Regions from separate parts of the Kurthia sp. YJT4 genome, predicted to be linked through region 3. Evidence: riboswitches for the same ligand, from Rfam matches in the RefSeq annotation. Region 3 holds a riboswitch; each other region holds the start of a gene.
What was found. A riboswitch is a leader RNA that binds a small molecule or an ion and turns the genes downstream of it on or off. The one in region 3 is predicted to bind lysine.
Positions count from the first base shown of each region.

Region 1 (10,703 bases), 250 kb from region 3:
AAATCACCTTTTTCAATCGCGTTAAATAAGTCACGTTGAGATGATTCACGGTCTTGTCCTACTACTTCAGCAGCTTCTGCATTTGTGTAGTTTTCAATTCCTTGTTGTGTGCGGAAATGGAATTTTACATACACACGTTCATTATCTGCATTAATCATTGAATATGTGTGCGAACCGAAACCATGCATGTTACGGTAACCTTTTGGAATACCACGGTCAGACATAACAATTGTTACTTGGTGTAAAGCTTCAGGTAACATTGTCCAGAAATCCCAGTTAGAATTTGCATTATGCATATTCGTTTTAGGATCACGTTTTACAACGTGGTTTAAGTCTGGGAAGTGTAATGGGTCACGGAAGAAGAATACAGGCGTGTTGTTACCAACCATATCCCAGTTACCTTCTTCAGTGTAGAACTTTAATGCGAAACCGCGGATATCACGTTCAGCATCAGCAGCCCCACGTTCACCAGCTACTGTAGAGAAACGCGCGAACATCTCTGTTTGTTTACCTACTTCAGAGAAGATTTTTGCTTTTGTATATTTTGTAATATCATTTGTAACAGTAAATGTACCGAATGCACCAGAACCTTTTGCGTGCATTCGGCGCTCAGGAATTACTTCACGATTGAAGTTTGCTAATTTTTCAATTAAAAATACATCTTGTAAAAGAATGGGACCGCGTTTACCAGCAGTCATACTGTTTGAGTGACTTACAACAGGCGTACCTGTCGCAGTTGTTAAGCGTTGATGGTCTGTATTTTTGTTTTCTGTCATAAAATAATACCTCCTGAAAATTTATAAGATTTCTACAGCGAACTGTAGACAATAACAAGCTATAAATATACTGTAACATACATTATAATTAAAAGTAAATAATAATCATTCTATTTAAGGAATTCCTATAAATAAAACATCACTTCGAGTAGTATTCCCTATTTACAACATAAATAAACATTTATTTAAAAGAAAAATGTGTTTTTGCGAATTATAATATAAGTAGTTTTGTAAATGATTTATTTATCATTCTCAATTAAATGAGAAAAAAGATGTAATTGAAAATATGAACAAATGTTTACAAGTATTTAAAGTACATCTTTCGAATTAGTTAAATTAGTCTTTTATCTCACAGTAGATTATTTTATGATAGGTAAAGTATGAAATGAGGTGTTCTATATGTTGGAAAAAGCACGTGCTTTTATAAAACAATTCGGAAAAGAAATGAAGAAACCAATTGAGCAACGCTTAAAAGAGATAGAAGAAGAAATTATAAGCACAGGTACATATACTCATACAGAAGAAGAACTAGTTTATGGCGCAAAAGTTGCGTGGCGCAACAGCAATAAGTGTATTGGTCGCTTATTTTGGAATAGTCTACATGTGTTCGATCATAGACGTTTAGAAGATGAAGAAGAGATTTTTGAAGCACTAGTCGAGCATATTCGCTATGCAACAAATGGTGGGAAAATTCGTCCAACGATTTCTATTTTTGCACCTGGACGTGTGCGTATTTGGAACGATCAATTAATTCGATATGCAGGTTATGAAAAAGACGGACAGGTGATTGGTGATACGGTATCACTTGATGTAACTAAAAAATTTCATGAACTGGGCTTTCCTATGGGAGATCAGCCATATGATATTCTACCACTTGTTATTCAAGTGGACGATAGACCTCCTAAAATGTTCTCGATTCCGAAAGATGCTATTTTAGAAGTTCCAATCACACATAGTCAGTATCCTAAAGTAGAACAAATTGGTATGCGCTGGTATGCAGTTCCGATTATTTCAAATATGGGGTATGAAGTTGGTGGTATTACATATGAAGCGGCGCCATTTAATGGTTGGTATATGGGAACAGAGATTGGCGCGCGTAATTTAGCAGATGAAGATCGTTATAACTTTTTACCACAAGTAGCAGAAGCGATTGGTATTGAAGCCAAAAGAGCGCATACGCTATGGAAAGATCGCGCGCTAGTTGAGTTGAATTATGCAGTGCTAGAATCTTATAAACAAGCGGGTGTGAGCATTGTTGATCACCACACAGCAGCACAGCAGTTTCAATTATTTGAACAACAAGAAGAAAAAGAAGGGCGTGATGTGACAGGGAACTGGACATGGCTAATTCCACCTTTGTCACCTGCAACTACACACATCTTTCATCGTCCTTATAATAATACAAAAAAATCACCAAACTATATCTATCAACAGAAGCCATTTCACCTAGAAAAATAGTTTTCGAAAGGAACAGAAACATGATTTACAGTAAAGAACGAATTATTACTTTGATGCGTGGGAGTATTCAAAGAGTAATTCGTTATATTGATTTATCAGATAATCTACTACGCATACCGATGGAAGTAGATAAGTGGAGTATATTTGAAACAATAGGTCATCTAACTGCTTGGGACCAGTTTATTTTGAAAAAACGATTACCTCATTTAATTCAAGGTATTCCAGTCTCTCCTATTTATAATATTGATGTACACATTGAAAAGTATATGAAGGATATTTGTCAAATTCCAACATATGAAATATTACGTTATTTTATTCAAGTAAGAAAAATGTTAATTACACAGATTATGCAGATTTCTGATAAAAGCTGGTGCAGAGTTGTGAAAATCGGTCAAAAAGAACAAACGATGGCGCAATACTTTCAACAATTAATTGAGCATGATGAAAAACATTTTCGACAAATTGATGGATATTTAGAAAAGCATTGAGATAGAATGAAGAGCTTCCACATATTATAGGTGTGGAAGCTCTTTTGTATTTGAAATTATTTATTTTAGTTAGCCTTTTAAACTAGCATATCTTTTCTATTGAAAACGGTAAATGCAATACTAAGCGCAATTACCGTAGTCACAATCATGACGATAATTGAAAGAGAAAACGAAGTATTTTGAAGTGCAAACTCATTTGTTAAATGAGCAGCTGAGTCTAAATTAAGAATAAAAAAGTACTTCAATGCATCCACTTTGCCTTGTAAGTTAGCTAAAAGACCACCGATTACAATTAAAGAAATGGATAAAATAATTGAATTTGAAATAGATTCTAATAGCACAGATATTAAAATAAACACACTCACTAATGTTGCGATTGTTAAAATATTTAATATAAGACCATATATCATATATTCCCACATAGGAATCGCTCGGAAATCTTCTGTGCCAATCACAACCATGTCATGCCAACTTCCTAAACCATAAAAAGGAATGGCGGATAAATAGGTGAGCAAATCCGATAAAATCATCACACTAATTGATATGATGAGTGCAGCAAGAATTTTTGAAGATAGAATAATCGTTCGTCCAGCAGGGCTAACTAACATCGATTTCATCGTCCCATTTGAAGATTCTCCCGTAATCATATCTGCTGCAATTATTACAATTAAAATAGGAAGAATTATTTTAATAAACATACCGGATATGCTTGAAGTTGCAAGACTTGCAGCTCCTTTTGGTTCCGGATTAATATCATGTTTAAGTTGATATTGCATTTTGTCACGCTGTTCTTTTAGTTGTTGGTATTCACTAGACTGAGGTTTTACAAGTTCCATTTGACGATCTATTTGAATAATCTGTTGCTCATATTCTTTTTTCCAATCTACTTTTGTTAGATCTTCTTTGTCAAAGTAACTAATTGCCATCATCATGACTGTAAAAAATACAATTACACCTATTAATACATAAATTCTCTTTTTCCAATAGAGTTTTTCAAGCTCATTTTTAATTGCACCAAGCAACATTTTAGATGACCTCCTTTGTTACAGAAATGAAGTAATCTTCTAGAGAGTTTTCTGATTTAGTCATTTCATATACAAAAATTTGATATTCATATAAGTAATGAACAAGGTGTGGGATCTCATTTTTTGTTGTATGTAGAGTGATATGATCTTCGTGCTGAATCGTATGAATGTTTTTTTCTTTTAATAGTTTCTCTGCATAACTTATTTTTTCAGAATCTAGATATAGATTGAACTCAGGTTGATTTTGTTCGAGTAGAGAACGAACACTGCCACTTACGACTTGCATTCCTTTATTAATAATTAAGACATGATCACATAAATTCTCAATTTCGCTAAGAAGATGTGAAGAAATAAAAATTGTCATATCATGTTCTATTGCAAGTTTTTTAATTAAAGTTCGCATATCTTTAATTCCAGAAGGGTCCATGCCATTTGTTGGTTCATCTAGTATGAGTATTTGAGGTGAAGAAATAAGCGACTGAGCGATTGCTAAACGTTGTTTCATACCAAGTGAATAACTTTTCACTTTATCATGAATACGGTCAGAAAGTTCAACAGTCTCTACACACCAATTCAGATAATTTTCATCAATTTTTTACCTGTTAATCGTCTGCTTTGAATTAAGTTTTTCCATCCGGATAAATAATCAAAAAGTGCAGGGTGTTCAACAATAGCTCCCATATTTTTCATGGCATGATGAAAGTCTGTTTGAATATCATATCCCATGATTTTGACACTGCCAGATGTAGGTTTAATCATACCTGTCATCATACGTATAGTAGTAGTCTTACCAGAACCATTTGGACCAAGAAAACCAAAAATTTGACCTTTTTCTACTGAAAAAGATAAATTATTTATGATTTTTCTGCCTTTTATATCTTTACATAAATTTTTTACATCTAAAATACTCGGCTGTTTCACTATTTTCACTCCAATTTTAAAATTATACCTTCTATATATTACCATGTAAAATTATTAAATAATGTTATAAAATTACATTGTTTTCACGTAAAAATATTTTGTCAGTCGAAATAATGATAGATTTTCATTTTATTCCTTTATATACTATTGAAATAATAGAGGAGGGGATATTTTGAAAGTCATACAATATTTTCACCCCGTCGTTTGGAATATCTTATTAGGAACAATCTTCACCCGTATCGCAAGTTTTATGACAATTCCATTTCTTGCGCTTTACTTACATAGTGAGTTACATGCAGAACCTGTGACAATTGGTATAATCATCGGTCTTGCGCCATTACTTGCAACGGTTGGAGGTTTTTTGGGAGGTTATTTAACCGATCGATTTGGTCGAAAACTTATTATTTTATTATCTGTTTTTTGCTGGACACTTATTTTTTTAGGCTTTGCACTTTCAACATCTATCGTGATTTTTGGATTTTTGAGTGCATTGAATGGACTTTGTCGTTCATTTTTTGAACCTGCAACACAGGCATTGATGGTGGATTATACGACACCCGAAAAACGCCGTCGCTTATTTTCTGTTCGTTATACAGCGATTAATATCGCAGCAGTAATCGGACCATTAGTAGGTGTTTGGTTAGCAGCGCTATCCAATCCACAAATTCCATTCATTATTACAGCGATTATGTACGCGTTGTATGGTTTTGCACTAGTATTTATTTTGAAGAAATATGCGACACAAGCGACAATCAAAACAATGAAAAGTATTACGGCTGTATTTCAAGTGGTTTTCGCCGATCGAAAATTACTATTATTACTTGCAGGAGGTATTTTAGTTTCGGTGGGTTACTCACAGTTTGATTCGACACTCCCACAGTTTGTCAATGCGACATTAGATGATGGTGTAAAATTGTATTCGGTATTAATTGCAATAAATGCGATTGCTGTACTTATTCTCCAGTTACCACTGAGTATGATTAGCGAGCGAATTTCAACGATTCGAACATTAATTTTAGGGATTGTATTTTTTGCGATAGGTTTTGTACTATTTAATATTTCAGAAAGCTGGACGATGTTTATTATTGCGATGATTCTCTTTACAATAGGTGAGATTTTCGCATTCCCGATGATGAATGCCGTCATTGAGGAGATTGCATCAGAGGACCGGAAAGCGACGTATCTCGGTGCGTCACAGCTTAAAAATATTGGTGGCTTTGTAGGACCAATTCTCGGTGGATGGCTATTAATTCAATTTCAAATGGGTGTATTTCATATTATTGCGGCGATTACGCTATGTAGTATTCCATTCTATTACTGGACGTTTGTTAAAAAAGAAGCTTAAATATAAAAAGGCTAGGAGCAATGGTGTTACAAAGGCTGTGTATAATGCCGATGTTGAAGGCAATAATGCCGTAATGATTTGGTAATTGGAGTGGACTAATTGAAGAAAAAAATATTATTTCTAAGTATTATTGTATTACTAATTATTATTGTTATCTTTTTAACAATACTTTCAAAAGAAGAAAAAAATAAAACAAAACATATAACAAAAAACCCTACAAATTATTTAACTATACAAGATGAAGAAAAAAACAAAACAATCAAATTACCTTATACAGAACCAACAAGCTATGTTACAACAGAAGAATTTATTTACGCTACTGTAGATGATCCAAATTCAGATTCTATTTCTAATCAAGTTATTCAAATAAACCGAGAAAACGGAAAGTACAAAACAATCTTTCACTCGAAATATCCAGTTGCAGCTACACAAGGTCTAAAAGCTGATAAAGAATGGATTATTTGGGTAGATGGTGATGACTTTGGAGAAAACAATACATTATATGCCTTTAACGAATTAACACAACAAACAATTTCATTTGGCTCTACAGATGATAAAATCAGTAAAGAATTCCCTGAAATCTCAGGAAAATATGTTACGTGGACAGAACATATTAAAGATACTGAAAAAACTTCAATGATTTTATATGATTTAGAACAACAAAAAGAAATAAAAGTTCAAAATATCAAAAATTATGAGTGGTTAAATTCAGACTATTTCATTAAAAATGACAACATGGTATATGTTGAAAAAGAATCAAAAACAGCTGTCCTTAAAACATATGATATTAAGAAAAATAAACTGAAATCATATCCTATTCCAACAACAGCAGCCGGATGGCCAACTCTAGTTAATCAGAATTTTATTGCCTATGTAGAATATCTAGATGACGAAGATTTAGATTTAAATAAATTAATGATTTATGATTTAAAAAATAAAAAAAATATCAATGCTTTTCCAAATAAAAATAAAGTAAATATAGGTTATCTAAAATATTATGATGAAAATTCATTTATAACATTGGAAAATAATAAATTCTATATTTTCACACTAGACAATAATCAATTTAAGAAACAAATTCTAGAATCTAAATACAATGTAAATCCAGAAAAAGAAGATATAACATATTCAAATAATGAATTTTTCATTTTACAGCATGAAGTTGATTCTGAGCAGTATAAATTAATAATTGATAGTGGCTTATAAATAATTTAAAATGAAAAAACTAAAAATGGTGTTTAATATCATCATTTCTAGTTTTTTTCGTTTTTAGATAAATAATTAATTTAGGTCAGTTCCATGTATATTTCATACATAAATCCTAGCTTTTTTTAGTTAGTCATTTGTCACGTAACGATCTTTCGCTGCAATGAAGCTTGCAGTTAAAGAGATTGCAACAACGAAAATATACATAATATTTGCTGCATCGTAACTGTGGTAAATATCGTGAATGAAACCATAGAGTACAGGCCCAATAGCGGCGATTAGATAACCAAGTGATTGGGCGAAACCAGATAAGTCTGCTGCTTCGAATGAGTCGCGTGAACGAAGTGAGAAGAACATCATACACATACTAAATGAAGCACCGCCTGCAGCACCTAATAGAATCATCCAGATAACAGAATAATCTGTCCAGCCCATAATTAATCCAGCAAATCCAACGATGTAAAAGACTGCAAACATCGCAACAACAGGACGCTGGTCTTTTAGACGGCCCGCTAAAATCGGTGTAATGAATGTCATTGGAATTTGAGATACTTGCATAATGGAGAACATTAATCCAGCTTGAGCAGCTGTCATACCTTGTTCTTTAAACATCTCTGGGACCCATGCTGCAGTTGTATAGAAAATCATCGATTGGAAACCCATCGAAATCATAATGACCCATGCGAGCGGATAGCGCCACATTTGTTTCTTTTCTTTTTGAGCAGTAGTCGGTGCAATTTCTTCTTTAGAGATATTTCGTGTTTGCGGAAGCCAGATGAAAACAGCGGCAATCGCTAAAATAATCCACACACCTAAAGAACCTTGCCAACCGAATGACAATGTTGATAATGGATAACTTACACCAGCTGCAATACTGGCTGATGAGTTCATTGAGACTGTATAGATTGCTGTAAGTAAACCTACTTGGAATGGAAATTTAAGTTTGATTAGACTAGGTAATAGTACATTGCCAAATGCAATTCCGATTCCGATTAAGGTAGTACCGATAAATAATAACGATGTCACGCCACTTGAACGAAGTGCCATACCCACGACTAAGATAATCATAGATAAGAATAGAGAGCGTTCAACCGTAATTCTACGCGATATTTTCGGTACGATTGGTGACACGATAGCAAATGCAAGTAGAGGAATGGTTGTAATAAAGCCAGCTACTACATTTGAAATATGTAATGAGTTTCGAATATCCTCGATTACGGGACCAACAGATGTTAGGGGGGAACGAAGAGTTAATGCAATGAAGACGATTCCAAGTACAAGAAGCCACGTTGTCGAAGTCCATTTAAGTTTTTTTGAAGCAACATTTTCTGTAGGCGACATAACTTTCCTCCTATATGTAATATTTGATTTATCGTAACATTATGCCCCTACCTATTCAATAACAAATTCGTTTCACGAAAGTCTTAATTGTATAATAGTTGAGAGTTTTTATGTCTTGAATTCGTCTGTAGAATATATTAAGATAATAGTAGAAATAATATAAATATTGCAATGCCTCATCCGTTCGATGAGGTAGAGGTCGCAAAAAATAAAAGTAATATAGTCGAGATGTAAAAGCATTGGTGACATTATATGAAAGGATTTTTTGCCGAAGTGGTGGATTGCTTTTACAATCAACTGCTGGGGCTGTCGCTTAATAGGTGCAGAACTGTCACATCTGTGAGGGTGTGTTGAGCTATCTTTTTCAAGGTTGATGAGTGTCATTGTGTGATTACAACCATCCAAGATTGCTTGAGATGGTATTTTTATTTTCCAGGAAATAATCACTTACGAACACCTCAACTAACATATTCCCTGCAATAAAAGGAAAGAGGAAATGAAATGAGTCGTACAAAAGTAAGTCAAGAAGCGCCTACAACTCTAAAAAGAGGACTAAAAAGTCGTCATATTATGATGATTTCACTCGGCGGTACGATTGGGACAGGTTTACTACTTGCAAGTGGTAACTCAATCGCACAGGCTGGACCAGGTGGAGCGCTATTAGCATATGGTTTAATCGGTATTATGGTATTTTTCTTAATGACAAGTTTAGGAGAGATGGCAGCGTATATGCCTGTTTCAGGTTCATTCAGTACGTATGCAACGAAGTTTATCGATCCAGCACTTGGATTTGCATTAGGATGGAACTATTGGTATAACTGGGCAATTACAATTGCAGCTGAAATTGCAGCTGTTTCAATTGTTATGAAATATTGGTTCCCTGATACAGCTTCATGGATTTGGAGTGTATCATTCTTAGCTATTATTTTCTTATTAAACTACTTATCGGTGAAGAGTTTTGGTGAAAGTGAATATTGGTTCGCATTCATTAAAGTAGCTACAATTATCATCTTCCTAATCGTTAGTATTTTAATGATTTTTGGTATTTTAGGAGGTAAAGCACCTGTAGGTTTTACGAACTTCTTTGCAGGTGATGGTCCATTCCACGGTGGATTCTTTGCGACACTCGGTATTTTCTTAGCAGCAGGATTCTCATTCCAAGGAACAGAGTTAATCGGTATTACAGCTGGTGAAACAAAAGATCCTGGTAAATCGATTCCAAAAGCAGTGAAGCAAATCTTTTGGCGTATTTTATTATTCTATATCTTAGCCATTTTAGCGATTGGCTTATTAATTCCTTATACAGATAGTCGTCTAATCAATGATGGAGAGACGGTTACGACAAGTCCGTTTACGCTTGTATTCGAAAATGCAGGTATTGCTTTTGCAGCTTCGATTATGAATGCAGTTGTTTTAACAGCGATTTTATCTGCTGGTAACTCTGGTTTATATGCTTCATCACGTATGCTTTGGGATTTAGCGATGGAAGGTAAAGCACCAAAAATCTTTAAAAAGTTAAATCGTCGCGGTGTACCGTTTGCAGCTTTAATCGCAACGGTCATTGTCGCAAGTTTATCATTCTTAACATCTATTTTCGGTGAACAAGTATATATTTGGTTATTAAGTGCTTCGGGTATGTGTGGTTTTATCGCATGGTTAGGTATTGCAGCCAGTCACTATCGTTTCCGAAAAGCACTGATTGCGCAAGGGAAGAACTTAGATGAAGTATTACCATATAAATCGAGATTTTTCCCATTTGGTCCATTATTCGCATTCATCCTATGTGCATTAGTTGTCTTCGGACAAAGTTATTTTGCATTTGAAGATGGGCAGTTTAGTTGGTATGAACTACTTGTTTCTTATATTGGTTTACCAATTTTCTTCTTACTATGGTTCGGTTATAAAATCAAAAACAAAACGAAAATGGTTAAATTAACAGAGGCAGATGTGGAACCGACTAAAAATCTTTATACAGAAGAATAGCAAAAAGCACTCGGGATTTCCGAGTGCTTTTTTATGTAGAAATAATGGATTTTGAATTATTTCCTAAAAAGAAAATCATGAATGATAGAGAAAATTACGCAAAAAATATAAACAACATCAAAACGTTATTTATATTTATTTATTTCCTTTTTTATCCATT
Region 1 is NZ_CP126689.1:142,992-153,694, forward strand. Features, by position in the region: gene QN089_RS00750 (catalase) at 1-776, opposite strand, end outside; gene QN089_RS00755 (nitric oxide synthase oxygenase) at 1,176-2,234, shown strand; gene QN089_RS00760 (DinB family protein) at 2,255-2,722, shown strand; gene QN089_RS00765 (ABC transporter permease subunit) at 2,800-3,747, opposite strand; gene QN089_RS00770 (ATP-binding cassette domain-containing protein) at 3,749-4,252, opposite strand; gene QN089_RS00775 (ATP-binding cassette domain-containing protein) at 4,321-4,668, opposite strand; gene QN089_RS00780 (MDR family MFS transporter) at 4,841-6,013, shown strand; gene QN089_RS00785 (hypothetical protein) at 6,113-7,219, shown strand; gene QN089_RS00790 (CynX/NimT family MFS transporter) at 7,349-8,560, opposite strand; lysine riboswitch at 8,746-8,926, shown strand; gene QN089_RS00795 (amino acid permease) at 9,062-10,543, shown strand.
Region 1: linked by a shared signal. The riboswitch ahead of QN089_RS00795 (amino acid permease) and the one ahead of QN089_RS15175 (transporter substrate-binding domain-containing protein) in region 3 are both predicted to bind lysine.

Region 2 (10,703 bases), 960 kb from region 3:
TCTAACATTTTTTGTTCTGCCATGATTAGTGAGCACCTCCAGTATAGTCACGTTTACGTGGTTTAATCATTGAACAATCTACTTCTTCATAGGTGATGATTGGATCGAATGAAGGTGTGAATTGAGCAATTGTTGTTTTTAAGAAGTTTTCATCGTCACGTTCTGGGAAGTCTGGTTTGTAGTGTGCACCACGAGACTCATCACGTAATAATGCTCCTTTAGCCATAACACGCGCAAGAGCAAGCATGTTTTTCAATTGGCGAGTGAATTGAGCACCTTGGTTAGACCATTTGTTTGTATCATTGATGTTAATGTTGTTCCAACGTTGTTGTAACTCCTCTAACTTCACTAACGTTTTTTCTAAACGGTCGTTATGACGTACAACTGTTACGTTTTCAGTCATTAATTCACCAAGTTCTTTGTGTAATAGGTAAGCATTTTCTGTACCGTTAAGGTTTAGAATTTCTTCCCATTTCTCTTCTTGTTCTTTTACTGCTGCAGCGTAAAGCTCTTCTGGAAGATCTTCAACGTGCTTATCTAGGCTCTTAATATATTCAGTTGCTTTTGGACCTGCTACTGAACCACCGTAGATTGCAGAAAGTAAAGAGTTTGCACCTAGACGGTTACCACCGTGTTGAGAGTAATCACACTCACCAGCAGCGAAACATCCAGGAATTGTTGTTTGTTGATCGTAGTCTACCCATAGACCGCCCATTGAATAGTGAACAGCTGGGAAGATTTTCATTGGTACTTTATGTGGATCGTCACCAACGAATTTTTGATAGATCTCGATGATACCACCAAGTTTAATATCTAACTCGTGTGGATCTTTGTGAGATAAATCTAGGTATACAACGTTTTCACCGTTGACACCAAGTTTTTGGTTGATACATACGTCGAAGATTTCACGAGTTGCAACGTCACGAGGAACTAAGTTACCGTACGCTGGATATTTTTCTTCTAGGAAGTACCAAGGTTTACCGTCTTTGTATGTCCAAATACGGCCACCTTCACCACGTGCTGATTCTGACATTAAACGTAGTTTATCATCGCCAGGGATTGCAGTTGGGTGGATTTGGATAAATTCACCGTTTGCATATTTAGCGCCTTGTTGATAAACGATTGATGCAGCAGAACCTGTGTTGATCATTGAGTTTGTTGATTTACCAAAGATAATACCAGGGCCACCTGTAGCCATGATTACAGCATCAGAACGGAATGCTCTGATTTCATGTGTAGTTAAATCTTGTGCTGTAATACCTTTACATACGCCATTCTCATCTAATACTAAACCTAGGAATTCCCAGCCTTCGTATTTCTTAACTAGACCTTCAACTTCCCATTTACGAACTTGTTCATCTAGTGCGTAAAGAAGTTGTTGACCTGTAGTCGCGCCTGCGAATGCAGTACGGTGATGTAGTGTACCACCGAAACGACGGAAATCAAGAAGACCTTCTGGTGTACGGTTAAACATAACGCCCATACGGTCAAATAGATGGATGATACCAGGTGCAGCATCACACATTGCCTTTACTGGTGGTTGGTTTGCTAAGAAGTCTCCACCGTAAACAGTATCGTCAAAGTGAATCCATGGAGAATCCCCTTCACCTTTCGTGTTTACAGCGCCATTAATTCCACCTTGCGCACATACAGAGTGTGAGCGTTTAACAGGAACTAATGAGAATAACTCAACTTCAGTGCCTAGCTCAGCAGCTTTCATAGAAGCCATTAAACCTGCTAGACCTCCACCAACTACTATTAATTTACTTTTCGCCATTTTCCTCTCACTCCTCGTTCAATTAGTAGTCAAGCGCTTTCATACTTTCATCATAAGAGTTAATTATGCGAAAGCTAAGATCGCCATTACGCCAACTACTGATAACAGTACAAAGAAAATCATTGTAATGTAAGTTGTAACTTTTTGTGATTTTGGAGATTGAATAAGTCCCCAGCTTACTAAGAATGACCAAATACCGTTTGATAAATGGAACGTAGCTGCAATGATACCAACAATGTAGAAAATAAGCATTCCTGGATTTGATACAACGTCAGCCATTAAGTTGTAATCAATTTCGGCACCATTGATTGTTTTTTGTAAACGTGTTTGGAAGATGTGCCAAGCGATGAAAATCACAAGGAAAATACCTGTTACACGTTGTAACATGAAGAACCAGTTACGAGTTGTTCCGAAACGGTTCAAGTTTGGTTTCGCAGTGAACGCAATGTATACACCATAGAATGCATGGAACATTAATGGGATATAGATTACTACCCACTCAACGATTGGTAAGAATGGAAGACTTTCCATTGTAGCTGAAGCTTTGTTGAATGCTGCTTCACCGTTTGTAGCTGAATAGTTGATTAACAAGTGGACCGTCACGAATAGACCTACAGGAATTAGACCTAGTAGAGAATGTAGACGACGCCAGTAAAACTCTCGATCTTTCGACAAGACTGTTACCCCCCTTAATACTTAAAGTAAATCCAAGTCAAAAACTTCACGACTAATTTGTCTGACATTCTTTGACTGTTTACTTTATCATGGTACAATATTATGACAAGTTCATTGTACTCCCACTCCCAATGAACGTCAAGGTTACCAACGTTTTTCAGCAGTATCAATTACTCCGAAAAAATAGTATCAAAGTCGATTTTTCGCTATTTGAAAGCGTTTTTTTCTAAAAAGGACAAAAATTCGACAAAAAATATGAAAGAAGGATTTACACATGTCTACAATGGAAATGAAAAATGTTACAGCTTTTGGTTACGAAATTATTCGCGACCATATTCTCTCAACAATTGTTGGTAAAAATGAGGCGGATATCCTCTACTGGTGCGGTAAAGAAACTGCACGTAAGTTCCCACTACTTGAAATTGAGGAATTACCTGCCTTTTTCGCTGAGGCGTCATGGGGTGTTCTCGAGCAAACGAAATTAGGTAAGTCTGAAGCTATCTATGTCTTAACAGGCGATGCAGATATTTTAAAATTTGAACAACGCTGTTTCCGAATTGAATCTGGTTTCATCGCTGAACAAATTCAAAAACATAATGGCTTCTTAACAGAATGTTATGAAGAAGTAGATGTAAAAAAAGGTCGCGTAACATTCCAAGTGAAATGGGATTTAAAAGATCCAATTCATCAAGAAGAAGTAAAATAATGCGTACATACAAAAAGCCCCTTCAAATTGAAGTGACCCCTAAAAGTTAGACACGGTTATTTCATTTAGGCAGCTTGAGTGAAATGGGTTCGGTACGCTACCGGACTCATTTTGTATTTTGCCTTCATACGTTTTGTGTTGTAATACGTTATATACTTTTCAAGTTCCAATTTAAAATGCTCCACACTTTCAAATTCCTTCAAGTAAAGGAATTCCGATTTCAATATGCCGAAGAAATTCTCCATGACGGAGTTGTCGTAACAGTTCCCTTTACGGGACATACTTTGCACAATCCCTTTTGATTCAAGGGCATGGCGATATTGCTTCATTTGATAATGCCAGCCTTGATCAGAATGCATCAATAGTTGATGTTCTTCCGGCAATCTCTCTAAAGCCTTCTCTAACATCTCAGATACTAAAGAATACGTTGGTCTAGAGCCAATGGTATACGTGATGATTTCTCCGTTAAATAAGTCTAAAACAGGTGATAAATAGAGCTTTTCACCAAATAGCTTAAACTCCGTAATATCTGTTACCCATTTCTCATTCGGTGCCTCTGCTGTAAAGTTACGATCTAAAATATTTGGCGCAATTTTACCGACGGTACCTTTATAGGATTTATACTTTTTCATACGCACTAAGCACTTTAAACCCAGCTCTTTCATGATGCGCTGCACCTTCTTATGATTCACCTTTTGCCCACGATTCGCTAGCTCATCGCGAATACGGCGATAGCCATAACGACCCTCATGTTCTTCATAAATCGCTTTGATTTCTGCCTTCAGTTCGGCATCGCGGTCTGGACGATTCATCTTTTTTACTACATTGTAATACGTGCTGCGTGGAATTTGTGCGAATGTTACAAGTGCTTTCACCGAGTATTTTTGCCTTAATTCATAGATGATCTTTACTTTGTCTTCTTTGGTGATTTTTCCTTGGCTTGAACTAAGGCATTCAACTTTTTTAAATACTCGTTTTCCATACGTAGACGGTCGATTTCTGCTTGTAGTGCTTCTGGTGAGCCTTCTACTGGTGCTTGTTTTGGTTGTTTATTTGTTTCTTTTTTCATGGATGGACGCCCCTTTTTCTTTGATTGAAGGGCATCAAATCCTTTGGTTTCGAATATTTTTCTCCATTGAAGAATCGTGGATGGTGCGGCTATACCGAAGATAGCCGCTGTTTCAAGTAAGGACGTACCTTGTTCAATCATGAAGTTTAGTACGTCTAGTTTAAACTGTGCTGTATAGTTTGTATACGATTTTGTAAACGCTTCTACACCGTTATACTTATATTGTTTCGTCCAATTAAGAATGGCCTTATGATCTGTCCCGATCGATTTAGCAATTTCACGTGAACTTTCTTTGCCTTCTAAGTAGCGTAAAGCCGCTTGTAATTTTTCCGCTGCCGTATATTTAGCCATAAAAAACTGCACCTCCAATTGTTAGATGTGTCTAACAATTGGGGTGCAGTTCAAATTCGCAAGGGACTTTTTGTTTTATCCATTTAATTTTCTATTGCCACTGCTGCTTTTGATAATTCAAACTGTTCATGTAAGGCATTCGCCGCTTTAAACATCTCTTCTTGTGGTACAACGACGGATACTTTGATTTCAGATGTGCTGACCATCTTCACCGGAATTCCTAATCTAAACAAGCAATCAAACATCGTCGCTGCAACACCTGGATTGGATGCCATACCTGAACCGACAATCGATACTTTTGCAAGTTCTAGTTCATGATCAATATAATCATAACCTAATGTATTTTTATATTCTTTTAACACATTTAATGTTTCTTCTAATTGTTCTTTTTTCACTGAAAATGATACCGTTGGTGATGCGTTTGGAATGATGGATTGTACAATGATATCCACATTGATATGGTGCTTCGCTAATGTTGTGAAGATGTTCGCTAATGACCCCATATATGCTTCGCTAAAATAAACTGTTAAACGAACGATTTCTCCTTCGAATGCTACTCCTCGTACAACTAAATCTTTTTCCATTTGAACTTCCTCCTTTAAAACGGTTCCTTCTACTTGTTCATAACTTGAACGAACAGACATGGGCATTTGATAATTTTTCGCTAATTCAACAGAGCGTGGATGTAAAACACCTGCTCCTAAATGTGCTAATTCGAGCATTTCATCATAACTTAATTCTGCTAATTTACGTGCATTTGGCACAAAGCGTGGATCACTTGTATAAACCCCATCAACATCGGTATAAATATCACAGCGTTCTGCTTGAATCGCAGCTGCAATCGCGACAGCTGTTGTATCTGAGCCACCTCGACCAAGTGTCGTAATATTACCTTCATGATCAATCCCTTGAAAACCTGCTACAACGGCTACTTTCCCTTCATTTAAACAGGTCGTGATTTTCTCACAATCAATCTGTTCAATGCGTGCATTACTCGCAACATCATCGGTCATCATACCTGCCTGCCAACCTGTAAAAGACTGCGCAGGTACATCTAATTGGTGAAGCGCCATCGTCAGTAAAGCTGTTGTAACTTGTTCACCTGTAGATAGTAGTACATCCATCTCACGTTTTGATGGATGTGTCGATACTTGGTTCGCCATCTCGACTAAATGATCTGTCGTTTTTCCCATCGCTGAAACGACAACAACCACTTTATTCCCCACTTCCACTTCTTGTAAAACTCTTTTCGCTACATTTTGAATACGTTCCGGTGTTGCCACCGATGTGCCACCAAATTTCATAACATAAGTTCCCATACGTTCTCCCCCTACATATTGTAATGTGGGTTCTCTCAATAAAAAAAGCAGCCAAACATCGAAATGTTGGGCTGCTTATGCATGTCTATTCAAAAATGAACATTCATGTGAGATAGCCCTCCAGAGTGTACACTCTGACAATTCTGCATTTATTCAATACAGAACCAGCAATGAAGTCGTAGTTCCTTCATCACTTCGGCAGTTTCCCCTTTCACCTTCTTTCACTGAGTTACTACACTCTCAAAAAGGCTACTCTTGACACCTGCTCCTCTATCATCACTTTTTCAGTGATTTTTAATTAACGTTACTTTATCACAATATTTGGCAAAAGACAATTATTTTTTCAGAAAATGCGCAATTACGGCACTAGCCAGATTTTTCGGTAATCCAGCAGCAATTAATTCTTCTTCTGTTGCCTCTTTAATTTTTTTCATCGAACCAAAGTGTTTTAACATTTGCTGTTTCCGCTTTGGCCCAACACCTGGAATGTCATCAAGTTGCGAAGTGAGTGCATTCTTCTCACGTAATTGACGGTGAAAATTAATCGCAAATCGATGCACTTCATCTTGAATACGTTGCAGCAAATAGAACCCTTCACTCGTTCTTTTCAGTGGAATAACTTGTGGCGGATTACCATAAAGTAACTGGGCTGTCTTATGCTTATCATCTTTTGCAAGACCTGCAATCGGAATATCAAGACCTAGTTCATCTTCAAGTACTTCACGCGCGACTTCCATCTGTCCTTTCCCACCATCTGTTACAAGTAGATCTGGAAGTGGTAGTCCTTCTTTTACAACACGTTGATAACGTCTTCTTAATACTTCACGCATCGCACCGTAATCATCATGCGCAGAAGCTGTTTGAATTTTAAATTTACGATAGTCTTTTTTACGCGGGCGACCATCTTCAAATACGACCATCGCAGATACCGTATCCGAACCGAAAATATGTGAGTTATCAAATGCTTCAATGCGAAGTGGTGTTTGAATATTCATCGCATCACCTAATTCTTCACATGCACCAATTGTTCGCTCTTCTTGGCGCTGTAGCATATTAAATTTCTCATCAATTTTCACATGCGCATTTTGTGTTGCTAAATCGAGCATTTCTTTTTTATAGCCGCGATGTGGCGCATGTACTTTAATGTCTAAAGCCTGTTGCAACATCTCTGCGTCCACTTCTTTTGGCACAATTATTTCAGATGGTTTTAAATGATTCGCTTCTTCATAAAAACGCGCAATAAAAGTTGTAAATTCGTCTAGCGGTTCACCATATGAAGGGAATAATGATACATCGCGCTCAATCAACTTCCCTTGACGAATAAAGAATACTTGAACACACATCCATCCTTTATCCACTGCAAAACCAAAAATATCACGATTCGTAAAGTCCGTCGTCTTCGTAATTTTTTGTTTCGCCATAATTTGATCGATATTCGCAATTTGATCGCGCAACTCTTTTGCTCGTTCAAAATCGAGTGCTTCAGATGCTTTATACATCTTTTCCTCTAGTTCCGTCTTTACATGCTCATGTCCGCCATTTAAAAAGTCTGTAATCTCTTGAATCATCTCTTTATACGCATCTTTTGGTACATCTTTTACACAAGGGGCTAAACATTGTCCCATATGATAATATAGACAGACACGATTAGGCATGACATCACATTTTCGCAGTGGATAGATACGGTCTAATAGCTTTTTCGTTTCTGCTGCTGCATAAGCATTCGGGTAGGGTCCAAAATATTTTGCACGGTCTTTCTTAACTTTTCGCACCATTAACAAACGTGGATGCGGTTCATTTGTTATTTTCAAATAAGGATACGTTTTATCATCTTTTAACATGATATTATATTTTGGATCATGTAATTTAATTAAGTTCAATTCAAGTAAAAAAGCCTCTAAATCAGAAGATGTTACAATGTAGTCGAAATCGACAATCTCTGAAACAAGGCGTGCTGTTTTCTCATTATGCGAGCCTGTAAAGTAAGAGCGCACACGATTTTTCAGTACTTTCGCTTTACCGACATAGATGACTGTTCCTTGACGATCCTTCATTAAATAGCAACCTGGTTGGTCAGGGAGAACAGCTAATTTTTGTTTGATTTCGTTCATTTCATCACCTTCAAAAAAAGAGACTGTACCTGTTATGCAGGACAGCCTCTATTCAAGTTTAATTCACGATTACATGTGTTTAGCTAGTAAATCTGCTAAAGCTTCTTTCGGGTGGAAGCCAACTGTTTTATCTACTGGTTTACCATCTTTGAAAACAAGTAGTGTTGGGATTGACATGATGCCAAATTGAGCAGCTGTCTCTTGGTTTTGGTCTACGTCCACTTTTACGATTGTTGCTTTACCATCTAAGTCTGCATCTAGTTCTTCAAGAACTGGCGCAATCATTTTACAAGGTCCGCACCAAGTAGCCCAAAAGTCTACTAGTACTACACCTTCTGCTACGTCTTGTTGGAATGATTCGTCTGTTGAATATACAATTGCCATAATTTATTTCCTCCTCTTATATAAACGATATGTTTGAATTATAGCATGGAACGACTTGAATTCGTATAAATATGCCTACATAATCGTCTCTTACTTCATTTTCATACAAAAATCTTGTATTTTATATTTCAAATCCATGATTTTATTTTATTATATTAAAAAAAGAGTTAACTTGCCAATCTTTCTGCTTCACTTTTGACAAAAGAAAACTGTTCCTCTGAAATTCAAAGGAACAGTTCTTTTTATTATACGCTCGCTTTTAATGCTTTTACTTCTTCAATTAATAGCGGCATCACTTCAAATAAGTCACCAACAATACCGTAGTCTGCTACTTTGAAAATATTCGCTTCTGGATCTTTATTAATCGCTACAATAATTTTCGAGTTCGACATACCAGCTAAATGTTGGATGGCACCTGAAATACCAACTGCGATATATAAGTCAGGTGTTACAACTTTACCTGTTTGACCGATTTGTAATGAGTAATCGCAATATTCTGCGTCACATGCACCACGTGATGCACCAACTGCACCGCCAAGTAAGTTTGCTAACTCTTTTAGAGGAGCAAAACCTTCTTCGCTTTTCACACCACGACCACCTGATACGATGACTTTTGCTTCTGATAAATCTACACCATCTGTTGCTTTACGAATTACGTTTTCAACAACTGTACGTAAATTTGTAATATCTACTGATAATGTATCGACTGTACCTGTTTTGCCTGCTTCTGCTTCAAGTGGTTCAATGTTATTTGGACGAACCGTTACGAATAACGGCTCGCTTGCTGCTTCCACTTTTTCAAAAGCTTTACCCGAGTAAATTGGACGAATGAACTGCGCATCGTCGCCTTCTCCTTCAATTGACGTTACATCCGAAATCAAGCCTGTTTGTAAACGACTTGCCACTTTTGGAGATAAGTCTTTACCAAGAGCTGTATGACCTAACACAATTGCTTCTGGCTTTTCTTGGTCTACAACTGCAAGTAGTGCCTGACTGTAACCATCTGCTGTATAGAAATTCAAGTGTGGATGTTCCACTAAAACAACGCGATCTGCGCCGTACTCGAATAATGAATTGGCTAAACCTGAAACATCTTGACCAAATAGCGCTACTACTACTTCGCCACCATCTGAAATTTTCTTCGCTGCGCTAATTGCTTCAAATGAAACATTACGTAATGCGCCTTCACGTGCTTCTGCTAATACAACTACTTTTTTAGACATATGTTCTTCCTCCAATCAATTTTTCATCGTTTGTTAAATGACTTTTGCTTCTGAACGTAATAACGAAATTAATTCTCTCGCTTGGTCACGAATCTCACCTTCGAGAACTCGACCAGCTTGTTTTTCTGGTGCTAAGAATACCTCTACAGTTTTGATTTTTGGTTCTACATCGTCTTCATCTAAATCTAAATCATCTAATTCTAATTCTTCTAAAGGTTTCTTTTTCGCCTTCATAATACCTGGTAATGAAGGGTAGCGTGGTTCGTTTAGTCCTTGTTGTGCTGTTACAAGAAGTGGTAGAGATGTTGTAATCTCTTCTGAGTCACCTTCTACATCACGCACAATTTTCACGTCACGTCCATTTAATTCAAAACCTGTAATTGTTGTTACATAGTTAATATCTAATAATTCTGCTAGACGTGGTCCGATTTGACCTGAGCCACCGTCAATTGCAACATTTCCTGCGAAGATTAAATCAACATCTTGCTCTTTTAAGTGAGCTGCTAAGATTGTTGCGACAGAGAATTGATCTAAGTCTTCTACATCTTCTTCTGCGTTGATGAGTACTGCTTGATCTGCACCCATCGCTAATGCTGTACGAAGTTGTTTTTCAGATTCGTCATTACCAACCGTAATAACTGTTACTGTCCCACCTTCGCTATCGCGCACTTTAATCGCTTCTTCAATCGCATACTCATCATACGGGTTGATGATGAATTCTGCGCCGTCTTCTTGAATTGCGCCACCTGAGATGACGATTTTTTCCTCGGTATCAAAAGTTCTTTTCACTAATACATAGATGTTCATAATGTAAACCTCCTAAATAGTATTATTTTCCTTTAAATACTGCTTGACGTTTCTCAACAAAGGCTGTGATTCCTTCTTTCGCATCCTCTGTTGCAAATACGCGACCAAATGCTTGTGCTTCTTCATCAATTCCAGTGTAAAAACGATCTGTTTTTGAGAAGTTCAGCATATCTATTGTAGCTTTCAAAGAGATTGGACTTTTTAGTGCGATCTTTTTCGCAATGTCGAGTGTTTTACCCAACAGTTCCTCTTCTTCAAATGCCGCATTGGCTAAGCCCCAG
Region 2 is NZ_CP126689.1:2,053,348-2,064,050, forward strand. Features, by position in the region: gene sdhB (succinate dehydrogenase iron-sulfur subunit) at 1-23, opposite strand, end outside; gene sdhA (succinate dehydrogenase flavoprotein subunit) at 26-1,777, opposite strand; gene QN089_RS10205 (succinate dehydrogenase cytochrome b558 subunit) at 1,841-2,452, opposite strand; gene QN089_RS10210 (YslB family protein) at 2,727-3,158, shown strand; one part of gene QN089_RS10215 (IS3 family transposase) at 3,224-4,125, opposite strand; one part of gene QN089_RS10215 (IS3 family transposase) at 4,125-4,578, opposite strand; gene QN089_RS10220 (aspartate kinase) at 4,662-5,897, opposite strand; lysine riboswitch at 6,003-6,178, opposite strand; gene uvrC (excinuclease ABC subunit UvrC) at 6,233-8,008, opposite strand; gene trxA (thioredoxin) at 8,078-8,392, opposite strand; gene QN089_RS10235 (electron transfer flavoprotein subunit alpha/FixB family protein) at 8,638-9,615, opposite strand; gene QN089_RS10240 (electron transfer flavoprotein subunit beta/FixA family protein) at 9,649-10,422, opposite strand; gene QN089_RS10245 (enoyl-CoA hydratase) at 10,445-10,703, opposite strand, start outside.
Region 2: linked by a shared signal. The riboswitch ahead of QN089_RS10220 (aspartate kinase) and the one ahead of QN089_RS15175 (transporter substrate-binding domain-containing protein) in region 3 are both predicted to bind lysine.

Region 3 (10,703 bases):
AATGTTTAATCTTATAGTCACTACACCACTCTAAAACATCTTGTGGATTATATAATAAATCGATATCTTTTGGTCCGCCTGTTTGATAATGTAATTGTTCTTCACTATACAGCTCCATCATAATCATGCCACCTGGCGTGACTGATTTTACTACTTTATCAAAAATGAGCTTTTGATATTTTTTGGGGAAATGCCCAAAAATCATAACAGCTCCATTAAACTCTTCAATTGGTGTTTCATCATGAATAAGGTCTGTTAATCTTGTTGCGACATGCACATGATTTTCAGAAGCTAATTTCTTCGTTTTACTTAAACCACTTTGTGCAAAATCAAAAGCAGTTAGCATAAATCCTCGCATTGATAAGAAAACAGCGTTTCGTCCTTCTCCCTCTGCAAAAGCACCGATTTTCTTACTTCCCTTAAATACTTTGTAATATTGTTTTACAAACTCATTTGGCTCGATACCGTACACATAACCATCTGTATCAAAACGATCTTGCCACATATTCATTGCTAACCCTCCACTGTGATTAAAAGACTTAAATTTATATCTATAATAGATGATCGAATCATTCAACTGTAAATACTTTACTTTTAAAATATCGTTACATATAATGATTGCGTAATCTATCTTAACTATAAAATAGGAAAAGGTGAAGAACAATGTCACGATTAAATGATAAAGTTGCAATCATTACAGGTAGTGGTTCTGGAATCGGTAAGGAAATTGCACGTAGTTACGCAAAAGAAGGTGCAAAAGTCGTTATTGCTGACTTTAATGACGAATCCTTACGCGAAACAGTTGCAGAATTTCAAAAAGAAGGATTAGATGCTTTTGGCGTTCAAGTGAATGTAGCTTCTGAAGATGATATTCAACGCATGGTAGATGATACCATTGCTCACTATGGTAAAGTCGATATTCTTGTGAATAATGCTGGCATTGGTGATGAGATGCAAGCGGCTGGTAATGTTCAAGATGATACATGGAATCGTGTAATTGATATTAACTTAACTGGTGTCATGCGTGCCATGCGAAAAGTAATTCCTCACTTCGTTGAGCAGGGTGGCGGTACGATTGTTAATATGGCCTCTATCTCTGGTTTAACAGGTGGTCGTGGCGGCTTAGCCTATACAGCTGTGAAACACGCAGTTGTTGGTATGACAAAGAACGTCGCTTCACAATACGGACCACATCACATCCGTTGTAATGCGATTGCACCTGCTCAAATCGCAACAAAATTCGCTGCGAATATGAGTAAGATGGACCAATTCGGTTTAGAAGTCGCAACGCGTGGTGTGAGTATGATGCCTCGTGTTGGAACAGTCGAAGAAGTTGCGAATATCGCAATCTTCCTTGCTTCAGATGAATCATCTCTTATTAATGGTGTAGCCATTGCTGCCGATTCAGGTTGGAGCGCTTACTAAACCAGACTATTTAAGTCATATACCCTGAAATAAATATTACAATTCATAAATTAGAAAAGGAGAGCACTCGATATGAGTACTCTCCTTTTTCACTATATAAATACTGTATTATGCTTTTGATTGGTTTTCAAAGTAGTTATCGTACTTCTCTTGATCGAAACGACCTTCCCAACGAGCCATTACTAATGACGCTAATGAGTTACCTACTACGTTTACAGCTGTACGAGCCATATCTAGGATACGGTCAATACCAAGGATGAATGCTAAACCTTCAACTGGAATACCTACAGCGCCAAGTGTTGATAATAATACAACGAATGATACGCCAGGTACACCTGCAATACCTTTAGAAGTAACCATTAATGTTAATACTAATGTAATTTGTTGTGTGATTGATAAATCAATGCCATACATTTGTGCAATGAAAATGGCTGCGATTGATTGGTACAAGGTTGAACCATCTAAGTTAAATGAATAACCTGTTGGAATAACGAATGATACAACATCTTTTGGAGCACCAAGATTCTCCATCTTTTTCATCACACGTGGTAAAACGGTTTCAGAACTTGATGTTGAATAAGCTAGAATCAACTCTTCTTTTAACACTTTGATTAACTTGAAGATGCTGATTTTCGCCATTTTTGCTACAAGTCCTAATACAACGAAAATAAAGAATGCCATCGCTACATAGACAAGGATTGCTAATTTCGACAATGGAATTAATGATTTTACCCCGAACGTTGAAACTGTTACAGCGATTAATGCAAATACACCGATTGGAGCGAATTTCATGATTGTGTTTGTTACCCAGAACATTGCATCTGCTACACCAGAGAAGAATGCTAAGACTGGCTTACCACGTTCACCAATTGCTGCCACACCTAAACCAAATAATACTGAGAAGAAGATGATTGCAAGCATATTACCGCTAGCCATTGCTGCTACAATGTTTGTTGGCACGACGCTAATAATCGTATCCGCAAAACCACCATGCTTCACTTCTTCTGTAGTTGTTTGATATTGAGAAATATCACCTTTAGATAAATGAGCCATATCAACGCCAGCACCTGGGTTGAAAATGTTTGCTGCTAGTAAACCAATTAAAATAGCTACTGTTGTGATAATTTCAAAGTAAACGATTGTTTTTAAACCTAGTTTACCAAGCTTCTTCATATCTCCAGTACCAGCTACACCTAAAATTAAAGTTGAAATGATAATAGGTACGACGATCATTTTGATCATGTTCATAAAGATTGTACCTAATGGTTGAAGATATTTAGTTACGTTGTCATTTCCGTAGAATACAGCACCGACAATAACACCTAAAATAAGACCGATTAAAATCTGCCATGCTAGACCTAATTTAAACTTCTTCATCAATGAGTCACCTCTCAGATTATATTAGTTTTTTTCATGAATTTTTAAAAACTATAATCTTATTCTATGGTTGACCTTAATTTTCCGACATTATCCGACATTTTAATTAGATAAAATTTTCAAAAAAAGTTCAAAAACATATATTTTCCTTATCATTGAGGTGACTATTATGCTGTTTTGATATGAAAACGATTTCCGAATTACATTTTACTAGAATTATTGTTAAATTTTTCATTTGATTCGATATAGAGTACTTGTAAGAACTTTTTCACATTAATCTTCACTTTTTTAGGGGTTGTTTCGTCTTGAATCGCCTTCATCACCGTACGAATCTCTGAGAATTCAAAATAACGTGGCGCATAATATTCAAATTCTGGGTTCGTATAATCTACTACACCTAATGTTGCAATATTATTCATTGCTGCACCAACCGTACGACGAATACGCTGTTCGATGGCTTTACTCTCTTTTAGAATCTCAAGTGGATTAATTTTTGTTTTACGTGCTACTGCTTCATATAACTCTTTTAATGGTGGAAGTTGCATCGAATGTTCTTCTTGTTCAGCTAAATACGTCAGCATATTTACAATATCGTCTGTTCCTACTTCTCCCACAATACCCATATCATTTAATATAGAAAGCGCAATATCTTTTAAATTACGATAATTTTCTGTATTTGTACTTTCTTCAAAGTTCATAATTGATTTTCGAATTGTCATAAGTGATTGTTTCAAAATTAAATTTTCACTCGTTCTCTTTAAGATACTATGCACTTCAATACGATTAATCGGCTTATGAATAAAAAATTCGACACCTTTTTCATATGCCTCTCCCACCATCTCTTTATTTACAACTTGAGATAACATAATGAACGTTCCTTTGAATCCATGCTTTTGCAATTCATCAATTGTTTCGATTCCATCTAAATGTGGCATCAGTAAGTCCATTAATACAACATCTGGATCACTTGCGATAATTTTTTGAATAGCCGATTCACCGCTATCTGCCTCACCGACGATTACACCCATTTCTTCTTCTAAAATAATCGTTTTTAACATACGACGACTTGCCGCATCGTCATCTACTATAAAATAACGCACTATTATTCGCCCCTCTGCTCAATTTTGCTCCTTGGTATTTTAATTGTAAATGTTGTACCTTTTCCTATAACCGATTGCACACGAAGCTCTCCTTCTAATAAACGAATCGCCTCTTGAACATGCGATAAACCGATTCCTGTTGCCGCGACACCTTTGTCATTAAATTTAGTTGTAAAACCAGGCTCATAAATTAATTGCAGATCTTCTTCTGAAATACCTTTACCTGAATCTCTTACTTGTATATAAATTGAATCGTTTAATTCATTAATAATAAATGAGATACTTCCTTTTTTCTTAATTGCTTCGATTGCATTCGCAAGTACATTATTAATAATCGCTAAAAAAAGCATTTGCTCTTTTACAATAAAATTCACATTCACGGTTGTATAAATTGTAATTTCTTTCTCTAAATGTTGAGCATATTTACGATTTCCTTCTATAGCTACTTCTATTACTTCGGATAAATCATAATGTGTATAATCACGTGATTGTGTAATTGCAGATAAGCCCGAATAAATACGCTGTGAATCTTTTTTAACTTCATGAATTTCTTGAGAAATGTGCAAAGCTTTTTGGCTAAATTCTCTTTGTTCGCTTTTTTTTAATACACGATATAAATCATAACTATCTGCCATGATTTGCTCAATATGGTTCATGGATTTTTGTAAATAAAGTGTTTCAATATATAAACCTGATCCTACCGCGAACTCATCTTCCAATCTTTTTTTCTGTTCAGATAACAAGACAGAGCTATATAACCCCACAACAAAGAAACTACGAAATACAGCAACTGCTGCAAGTAGTAACCAGTCTTGTAAACTACTCGTTAAACCATCTGTTGTTAAAATACGTAATAGATGCTCGATACTATTACTTAGTATTTCTAAAAATGTCGCTAAAAAACCTAATTTTAAAGGTTGTCCAATAAAATTTTTAAGCTTTAAAAAATGAAAACCTATTACATATATGAAATAATAAGCACCTGCTGGATAATGTTCAATGAATCGATCATAAATTGTCGTGTTCGGCACTTGTTCTAATGGAAAACATATACGGAATCCAACAACAATACATGCTGTAACTATACCCGTTAGTATGTAACGCTTTGGCATACGAATAAGTAACATTAAAAAGAATACAATACTCCCCATGCCAAAACGGAAATTTTCGCCACTAAATGGAGAGAGTTTAATTTCACTACTGATTGCTGTAAATACAGCTATTAATATAATCCAGACCCACTCAAAACGAAATATCTGATTAACTCTTTTATTCATTAGTTTCTCCTTTATCCCCATTGTTTCTTCAGTTTACCACTGCCTCTTTATAATTCTCTACTATTTCATAAAACAAAACCGGCTGGACAAACATTTCACTTTTATTTTTTAGCGTTCGCAACGAAAAACTGGAACCATGCTACAGCACGATTCCAATTTTTCTTATGCTCATCTTATTTAGCGAACCATTGTGTAGCATAAGTAGGGTAGTCACTATTTTTTGTACCTTTTACTACTGTTACGCTAATCTTTTTAAATCGAGGATTTAACATATTTGCTTTATGGCTTGGTGAATCCATCCATCCTTGTACAAAATCTTTCGCAGTCATGTACCCCGCTGCTAGATTCTCACCTGCAAATGAAAATTTATATTCCCCTGTATAAAGAAAGTTTGCCCAGCGTCCATATTTTGGACTGCTATGACCAAAATAATTTACCATTGCCATATCATTACTTCTAAAATGTGTGTATTCTTTTAATGATGTATCTACTTTTAGAGAGGAAATTCCACGTTTTTTACGTTCTTTATTCACTAATGTCACAATTTCTTTTTCCATTGTTGCATTCGTCTTAGTAGGTAGTTTTGAAAGGCTTTTTACATTTTTAATCCATACATATTTTTGTGTCTTACTATTTTTCACCTTAACCCAGCTACCAGACTTACTATATTGCTTATAAATACTTGGCGATAATTTCGATTTATATTTTCCTTTTCCTTTACTTTTATACATGGTCGTTGCCTGATTCACATAAATAAGCAGTTGTTCTTTTTTTGCTTGTGGATTACCTTCCATAGAGAGAGAAGGAATCATAAGAAAACATAGTAGTAATAAACTAATATACAATCGAACATATTTTTTATTTACTAAAATCGCACTCACCACTTTCTAAGTTGTTTTAGGATGTGTTAATATTTTTGACTAATTTGCCATTCCCTAAACAACAATTTATGTCTTTTATGAAAGTATTTTGTATAAAAAGTGATGATATCCTTGATAGAGCAAGGTTTTACAATTTTAAAATAAAAAAAGAATCATGCTGATTTAGCACAATTCTTTCTTAATTATAATAAAATACTACCCTTAGTTTTTAAACGTACGTTGTAAAAAGGCTTTTGTTCGTTCATGTTTTGGATGATTAAATACTTCATCTGGTGTTCCATCTTCAACAATCACACCTTGATCCATGAAAACAATACGATCCGATACTTCACGCGCAAATTCCATTTCATGCGTTACGATAATCATTGTTGAACCTGCTTCTGCTAATTTTTTCATGACTTTTAATACTTCACCGACCATCTCTGGATCAAGTGCTGAAGTTGGTTCATCAAATAATAATGCAGTCGGCTTCATAGATAAAGCTCTCGCAATCGCCACGCGCTGTTTTTGACCACCCGATAATTGAGCTGGTCTTGCGTTAATATATCTGCCCATCCCCACGATATCTAGATATTCTTTCGCAATTTCTTCTGCTTGTTGTTTTGAGCGTTTTAATACTTTAATTTGTCCCAATGTGCAGTTTTGTAAAACATTGCAGTTATTAAATAAATTAAACTGTTGGAACACCATTCCTAATTTTGTTCGGTACTCATTCACATCTTCCATATGTGTTAATACATTTTGACCTTCATAATTCACTTCACCACCATCTGGTGTTTCAAGTAAATTCAAACAACGTAATAATGTAGATTTACCTGAACCTGAAGAACCAATTACGGTCACAACTTCTCCTTTTTCAACTGAAAAGTTAATGTCCTTCAAGACTTCATGTGACCCGAAGGATTTACTTAAATTTTTAATATTAATGACTGTACTCAATGTAAATTCCCTCCCTACTTCATTGGTCCTTCAGCTCTTCTAGGCTGCGGAATATCTAACATTTGATAGTTGGCTGTGCCACCTAATTTACGTTCAAAGAATCGTAGAATCTGTGTCACAACAATCGTTAAGACTAGATAGATTAAACATGCTACGAAGAACGATTCAAAGTATCTAAAGTTCGCACCTGCAATTGACTTTGTGACGAAGTATAACTCGGTTACCCCGATTACATTTAATACAGATGTATCTTTAATATTCATAACGAATTGGTTACCTGTAGCTGGTAAAATATTGCGTAAAACTTGTGGTAATACAACATGAATCATCGTTTTCCAGTGATTCATACCAATTGCTTGTGCTGCTTCGAATTGTCCTTTATCCACACTGACAATACCACCACGTACAATTTCTGCCATGTAAGCCCCTGTATTCAGCGAGACAACTAATACTGCCGCAACTGTACGATTCATATCACCTGTCACACCAAAATCAGTTCCGATTGATTCTTTAATTGACTGCATAATCAATGGGAATCCGTAGAATACAACCATCGCTTGTACCATCATCGGTGTGCCACGGAAGAATTCTACATAGATTCGTAAGATGACACGAATAATTTTTAACACGGTCATTTTAAATGCTGATTTTGTTTTTGGAATCGTATCAATTACCCCAATTAATAATCCGATGACTGCCCCCAGAATGGTACTGACGGTGGCAATAAACATCGTCATTCCTGCGCCACGTAAAAACATTTGCCAATTATCTTTAGCAATTTCAAATAGCCATTCTAGACTCATTTCGTTCTCCCCCTATAAAAACACAAACTACCGACTAAACAAGACAGTCGGTAGCCACGTACGTTCTATTTTGCTGCTGGTTGGTTTTTAATCTCTGTTTCCATAATCTTTTGACGCTCTTCTTCTGAAATACCTGCTAATGCTTTATTCACTTGCTCTGCTAACTCACTACCTTTTTTCACACCAACTGCGATTGAAAATTCTGCTTTATCAGCTTTGAAACCTGAACCGTCTTTGAACTCAATCATTTTAAATTTGTCGTTTGCTGCTGAAGCAGATAAACCTTCTGGACGTTCTGACACATATGCATCAATTTTTCCTGATTCGAGTGCTACACGCATTGCTGAGAAATTATCTGAAGCTGGTTGTTTTTGTACACCATCAATTTGATCAATTACTGTATAGTGTGACGTATTTAACTGACCTGTTACTTTGGCACCTTTGAAATCTTGAATTGATGTAGCATTGTCGTATTTACCGCCTTTTTTCACGACCATTACAAGATTTGAAGTGTAGTAAATGTCTGAGAAATCAATTGTTTTTTTACGTTCCTCTGTTGGTGACATCCCTGCAATTACTGCATCAATTTTTCCTGAAATAAGTGCTGGAATTAAACCATCCCACTCTGTTTTTACAATCACTAATTCACGATCTAAGCTATCTGCGATTTTTTTAGCAATTTGTACATCATAACCGCCTGCATATTCTGCATTGCCTTCGATTTTTACAGCGCCGTTCGCGTCATCTTTTTGTGTCCAGTTGAATGGTGCATAGCCTGCTTCCATACCGACTGTAAATTTTTCTTTTTCTTTACCGCCTGAAGATTCCGATTTTTCCGAATCTCCTGAGCCGCATCCTGCTAGTGCAACTACAAGCACAAGTAATAGTGCTGTAAATATTCCCCATGATTTTTTCATTTGTACCTCTCCTTTAAATATGTTCCCATTGTGAAAACGAAAAGGACTATAACAAAAGGTGGATGAGATACTTCTCCAGACCTTTTGGTATAGTCCTTCTAAAAATCCTCATCATTGCCCAATTGAGATAGCTCAACTTACTTTATTCGGGTAAAAAAAGTAAGACAGTCCTGCAACTATTAATTGCAGACCCAGCATATGATGTTGAGAACCCACCATACACTTCGGCGACATCTCCTTCTAAGTAGCATCTTTGTATTCTCGTACTCCGCTACTTACTAATAAATATCGCGCCTCTACCTCACAATTGTATCAATGTGAGGTCATATTCGTTTGTTATAATTAACAATAGTCTACTTTATAGACTATTTTATGTCAATATACTGAAAAAAAGAAAAATATAAATTTTTTATTTAAAAATAAAAATTTATGTATTTATTCTTCGTATTCAATATCGTCTAATTGATCATAATAAAAAATATTTCCATTCTCTGCATCAATTCTCTCAATGCGTTGTCCCACTTCTTTTTCTTTTACAACATAGCATAATTCATATTTTGTAAATTCTTCATCTTCATATGGAACACGTGCTAATTCCATCTTAATGGAGTCTTTATAAATTTCATTTGCTTCTTCTAATGTAATTGTTGGTTCCATTGACATATTCTCAATATGCTCTTCTTTTAACATTGGAATCACTGCATCTGTTACACGACCTGAATAAATACCCATATCAATATTTGCTGTATATTCACTTAGTGGAATGCCATTAATGTAACGGTGGAATGTAAAAGTCACAAATGGTTCGAAAGCATAAGAATCATCTTCGTCATCTTCCTCTTCATCCTCACCATCTTCTGCTGATAGAGCTTTTAACATCTCAATTTCCTCTTCTGTTAACTCATCATCTTCATCATCTTCTAAATCTTCTTCAACGAATGCATCTTCTAATAAATAATGTTCAGACACATTTCCTACTTTGGATTCTAAAAAGGCAATTGCACGTTTACGAAGTTCATCTAGTGTGTATTCGTCCCCTTCTTTGAATGGCAGAGTAGAATCAATAATCAATTGATGTTCATCAGACATATCGAATTTAACATAATGTTGGTCAGATTGTTCATATGTAACTGTATTTTCTTCTTCAACTTTATTCATATCCGGTGTAATACCTAACAAAATTGTTTCATCATACATTTCCATAACAGGTGGAACTTTTTCTAATTCAACAGGACCGTTCTCTAAAAATTGATTTAATGAAATAATATCTCCATTTGCGCCAACTACTTCATTTAAATTTTTAGGATAGTACATTAATCGAATTTCATCTTCTTGTTGGAAAGCAGCTAATTCAACTAACATTCTATTTTTATAAATCATCAATGCCACATCTGCATCGACTGTAAGTTTCGGATGTGTTAATTGATAATAAGATTGATTGAATGTTGCGGATAATACAAAACCTTGTTTATTCATCTCAATTGTTGCACCTGAATCAGGTAGTGGGATTTGATACTGCACATCCATTGCCTCAAAAGTTAATAAAAAAGTTTGATCGCCCCACTCAGAAAAAGAAGTTAACTGTAAATTCTTTTGACCATATTCATCTACAAAATCTTGAGCAATCTCTTTTAAATCTTCAGCTGATAGTTCTTCATATTCATCTAAAGATACATCATTATTTTCTAAAATGGCTTCTAAATCAATAATTAATGATGTAATTTTCCCTTCATCTGACACTTCAACTTGTCCATAAGAGATTTCGCGATGTGCATCTACAATCTCTCCGAATTCTTCCATCTCTTCTTCTGTCATAATTTTAATCGGTGGTGCACCAATTAAAAGTTCACGTAATTCTATTTCTAATTGTCGCATGACTAACTTCCTTTCTCATTTGCTCTTTCCGTATTTCAATCTATGAATAAAGCAATCAATAACTGTATATATTTTACTACTCTTTAAATTCTAATTTTATCATATTGTT
Region 3 is NZ_CP126689.1:3,017,273-3,027,975, forward strand. Features, by position in the region: gene QN089_RS15135 (class I SAM-dependent methyltransferase) at 1-511, opposite strand, end outside; gene QN089_RS15140 (glucose 1-dehydrogenase) at 664-1,425, shown strand; gene gltP (glutamate/aspartate:proton symporter GltP) at 1,534-2,805, opposite strand; gene QN089_RS15150 (response regulator) at 3,003-3,902, opposite strand; gene QN089_RS15155 (sensor histidine kinase) at 3,905-5,179, opposite strand; gene QN089_RS15160 (CAP domain-containing protein) at 5,353-5,973, opposite strand; gene QN089_RS15165 (amino acid ABC transporter ATP-binding protein) at 6,262-6,999, opposite strand; gene QN089_RS15170 (amino acid ABC transporter permease) at 7,014-7,802, opposite strand; gene QN089_RS15175 (transporter substrate-binding domain-containing protein) at 7,868-8,719, opposite strand; lysine riboswitch at 8,840-9,026, opposite strand; gene QN089_RS15180 (hypothetical protein) at 9,155-10,594, opposite strand.